2 regions of the Bradyrhizobium sp. CCGUVB14 genome follow, and region 2 is predicted to be linked to the other one. Evidence: predicted binding sites of a transcription regulator. Region 2 holds the regulator's gene; the other holds the start of a gene.
The links. The regulator PhoB, encoded in region 2, activates phosphate uptake and scavenging genes when phosphate is short. The targets are predictions, from matches to a motif close to TGTCATNNANCTGTCAT.
Positions count from the first base shown of each region.

Region 1 (2,389 bases), 4.7 Mb from region 2:
GATGGGCTTCGTTACGGTGTTCACGTTGTCCTCCGTATCGCTCTATCTCGTCGAGTGGTTGCGGCACATGAGCACGATCGAGGCCAAATGAGCCGGGACGCGGCCGCCCTGCAAAAGGCCAAAACCCGATCGAATAGATCGAATCTCTTCAGACAAAGCCGGCGCGCCGGCACGGAGCAAAGCAAGCGTGGCAGGCCGCGTTCATCCCCGACAATTGGCGTTTTCGCTTCCGCATGCGGAGAGCCTCAGCCGGGACAATTTTCTCGAGGGCCCTGCCAATGCCGCCGGTCTCGCGCTGATCGACGGCTGGCCGGAATGGCCGAACCGGATCATGTGGCTCGCCGGCCCCGAAGGCTCGGGCAAGAGCCACCTCGCCGCGATCTGGGCCGAGGAGGCCGGCGCGCGCTCGACCACGGCCAATGCGCTGACCGCGGCCAGCGTCCCCGGCGCGCTCGCGACCGGCGCGCTGGTGGTCGAGGATCTCAAGGCCGGCGATCTTGACGAGCGCGCCCTCTTCCATCTGATGAACCTCGCCCGCGAGGACGGCGCCTATGTACTCTTCACCGGCCGTGAGGCGCCGGCGGCGATCGAGGTCGAGCTCCGCGACCTCCGTTCCCGGCTGCGGACGATTCCGGTAATTTCGCTGGCGCCGCCGGACGACCAGCTGTTCCGCGGCCTGATCGTCAAGTTTTGCGCCGACCGTCAGCTCTCCGTCGACGAAAGCGTGGTGAGCTACCTCGCGACCCGGCTGGAGCGGTCGTCGGCTGCCGCCCGGCGCGCCGTGGAATTGCTGGACGGCGAGGCGCTGCGGCTCGGCCGCCCCGTCACCCGGGCGCTCGCGGCCGAGCTGCTCCGGGACGCCTGACAGCCAGCCCTGTCCCCTTGGCCCGCTTGACGCGGCGCGGCCGCGGAACATCAATGTCATCGAAACGTCATCGCACTAACACATGCTCCGGCCGGTTTTGCGCATAAGTCGCAAATTGGGGCGAACTGGATGGACCGACTTCTCATGGATTCCGCGCAAACTATTGAAATAAAAGAGAAAGCTACGGAAGCCGAGGGCCTGCCGGCGATCGCCTCGAGCCCTGAGCGATTCATCAACCGCGAACTCTCCTGGCTGCATTTCAACCGCCGCGTCCTGGAGGAATCGGTCAACGCCAGCCATCCCGTGCTGGAGCGGGTACGATTCCTGTCGATTTCCGCAAATAACCTCGACGAGTTCTTCATGGTCCGCGTCGCCGGCATCAAGGCGCAGGTGCGCGAGGGCATCGCCGAGCGCGCCCCCGACGGCCTGACGCCGTCCGAGCAGCTTGCGCTGATCAACCGAACCGTCTCGCAGCTCGCCTCCGACCAGCAGGCGATCTGGGCCGATTTGCGCGGCACGCTCGCCGGCGTCGGCATCGTGCTGGTCGATGGCAAGGACGTCAGCAAGGCGGAGCGGACCTGGCTCGAGGACTATTTCCTCAACAACGTGTTCCCGCTGCTGACGCCGCTGGCGATCGATCCAGCCCACCCCTTCCCGTTCATACCGAGCCTCGGCTTCACCATCGCGCTGCAGCTCACGCGCGCCATCGACGGCAAGCAGATGAACGCGCTGATCCGCATGCCCGGCAAGATCGACCGCTTCATCCGTCTTCCGGGCGACGGCAAGGAGAACAAGGTCGTACGCCTGATCTCGCTGGAGCAGGTGACCGGCCTTTTCATCAATCGCCTGTTCCCCGGCTACAATCTCCACGGCCAGGGCGCCTTCCGCATCATCCGCGACTCCGAGCTCGAAATCGAGGAAGAGGCCGAAGACCTCGTCCGCCTGTTCGAGACCGCGCTGAAGCGCCGCCGCCGCGGATCGGTGATCCGGCTCGAGATCGACGCCAAGATGCCGGAGCAGTTGCGCAGCTTCGTGCAGCACGCGCTCTCGGCGGCCGACGACGAGGTGTTCCTGGTCGACGGCGTGCTTGCCATGAACGAGCTTTCGCAACTGACGCGGCTCGACCGGCCCGACCTCGAATTCACCCCTTACGTGCCGCGCCATCCCGAGCGCGTCCGCGAGCATGGCGGCGACATCTTTGCCGCGATCCGGCAGAAGGACCTCGTGGTCCATCACCCCTATGAATCCTTCGACGTGGTGGTGCAGTTCCTGCAACAGGCCGCGCGCGATCCCGACGTCGTCGCGATCAAGCAGACGCTCTACCGCACCTCCAACAACTCGCCGATCGTGCGCGCGCTGGCCGAAGCGGCCGAGGCCGGCAAATCCGTCACCGCGCTGATCGAGTTGAAGGCGCGCTTCGACGAAGAGGCCAACATCCGCTGGGCGCGCGACCTGGAACGCGCCGGCGTGCAGGTGGTCTACGGCTTCCTCGAATTGAAGACGCACGCAAAGCTTTCCATGGTG
Region 1 covers NZ_JANADS010000001.1:4,825,191-4,827,579, reverse strand. The annotation lists gene NLM32_RS22255 (CDP-alcohol phosphatidyltransferase family protein) at 1-91, shown strand, start outside; gene NLM32_RS22250 (DnaA ATPase domain-containing protein) at 188-865, shown strand; gene NLM32_RS22245 (RNA degradosome polyphosphate kinase) at 1,010-2,389, shown strand, end outside.
Region 1: the regulator PhoB is predicted to act here: its motif matches at 920-936, upstream of NLM32_RS22245 (RNA degradosome polyphosphate kinase).

Region 2 (2,389 bases):
CGAGATGGGCGGCATCGCCGAGCGCATGATCGTCGATTCCGTCGACGCGCTGATCCGCCGTGATATCGCGCTCGGCCAGCGCGTCGTCACCATCGACGCCGAGCTCGACGCGCTGCAGAAGAAGATCGAGGAACGCGCCGTGCTCACGATCGCGCGCCGCCAGCCGATGGCGGTGGATCTGCGCGAAATCGTCGGCGCCATGCGCGTCGCGACCGATCTCGAACGCATCGGCGACCTCGCCAAGAACATGGGCAAGCGCGTCGCGGCGCTGGAGACGGATTTCCATCCGCTCAAGCTGTTCCGCGGCCTCGAGCACATGACCGACCTCGTGCAGCAGCAGGTCAAGTCGGTGCTGGACGCCTATGCCGCGCACGATCTGCCGGCGGCGATGGCGGTGTGGAAGGGCGACGAGGAAGTCGACGCCATCTGCACCTCGCTGTTCCGCGAGCTCCTCACCTATATGATGGAGGACCCGCGCAACATCTCGTTCTGCATCCATCTGATGTTCTGCGCCAAGAACATCGAGCGGATCGGCGACCACGCCACCAACATTGCCGAGACCGTGTTCTACATGATCGAAGGCCAGGCCATCACCGACAAGCGACCGAAGGGCGACATGACGACCTTCGCCACCACGGTCCCCAATACTTGAATCCTTAAGGAGCGACGACCCAATGGGCGCACGCATTATGGTGGTTGAAGACGAGGAAGCTCTCACCGAGCTCCTCCGCTACAACCTCGAGGGCGACGGCTATGACGTCGAGACGGTGATGCGCGGCGACGACGCCGACACCCGCCTCAAGGAGCACATCCCCGATCTGATCGTGCTCGACTGGATGCTGCCGGGGCTTTCCGGCATCGAGCTGTGCCGCCGGCTGCGGACGCGGTCCGACACCAAGCAGCTGCCGATCATCATGCTCACCGCGCGCGGCGAGGAGAGCGAGCGGGTGCGGGGCCTTGCGACCGGCGCCGACGACTACATCGTCAAGCCGTTCTCGGTGCCCGAGCTGCTGGCCCGGGTGAAGGGTCTGCTGCGGCGCGCAAGTCCCGAGCGGCTCGCAACCGTGCTCGCTTTCGGTGACATCGAGCTCGATCGCGAAAAGCGCCGCGTGGCGCGCTCGGGCCGGCCGATTGATCTCGGCCCCACCGAATATCGCCTGCTGGAGTTTTTCCTGGAGCACCCCGGTCGTGTGTTCTCGCGCGAGCAGCTGCTCGACAGCGTCTGGGGCCGCGATATCTATATCGACGAGCGCACCGTCGACGTGCATATCGGTCGCCTGCGCAAGCTGCTCAATCTTGGTCGCGAGCAGGATCCGATCCGCACGGTGCGCGGTGCGGGCTATGCGCTCGATGACCGGTTTGCGAAGGCCGAGCAGGCCTAAGGCTCTTGCAAGCAGACAAAATAAAAAGCGCGCTGGATGGCGCGCTTTTTTATTTCCCCGGTCGTCCCGGCCTTGTGCCGGGACGAGGTTAACTGGATGCGCTTACCGCGTGCCCGGCTTCGCCGGCGCGCGCCGCCGATCCGCTGCCGGCTGATACGCCACCCGCGAGTGCTGGGCGCAGTAGGGCAGGCCGGAGAGCGCCTTGCCGCCGCAGAAGAAGAAATCCGGGCTCGAGGGATCGCCGACCGGCCAGTGGCAGGTCGCCTCGTTCAATTCGAGCAGCGACAGCCGCTGGCTCATCGGCACCACGTTGTCGTAGGTGACCGGTTCAGCCTCGACTTCGACCTCGAAGGCCTGCGCCAGCGCGGTATTGCCACGCGCGATGGGCCTGCTCACCCGCATCATGTGCTGCGCCGGACGCGCCTTGCGCGGCCGCGGAGCTGCCGAGGACGGGCTCTTGGCGCGGCCCGACAGGCCGAGCCTGTGCACCTTGCCGATCACGGCGTTGCGGGTGACATTCCCAAGCTCAGCGGCGATCTGGCTGGCCGAAAGTCCGGCCTCCCAGAGCTTTTTCAACTGCTCGACGCGATCGTCGGACCAGGTCAAAACCGTCATTGTAACCTTTCCTTCGCCGCGCGCCTGCCATCCTGGGGCGGCACGACGAATGCCTAAGCTTCGAAAAACCCGTGCCGCCAGAATCCCTTAAGGTTCGCCGGGCGCAATGAGCCGCCCGAACGTTTACGCCGGTACATGAGGACTTTTGGGATCAGAACCGCTGCACGAGATGTCGTATCTGACAAGGCAAACGCTACAATATGGCGTGACTCACGCGCAAGAGTCCGACGACTCGCTTCCACATGTTCCGTGGCCAAAAACCCGCAAATCCGGCACCGCAAGACTACGGAATCAGCGTTTCGCGGGGCTTTCCGGGCGGCATTGACACCATTGGTGCCAGGCATAAGATGGCGATGCGTGCCGCCCTTAAAAGGCGGCACGTTTCGTTTTCC
Region 2 covers NZ_JANADS010000001.1:9,485,069-9,487,457, reverse strand. The annotation lists gene phoU (phosphate signaling complex protein PhoU) at 1-652, shown strand, start outside; gene phoB (phosphate regulon transcriptional regulator PhoB) at 675-1,382, shown strand; gene NLM32_RS44420 (GcrA family cell cycle regulator) at 1,485-1,997, opposite strand.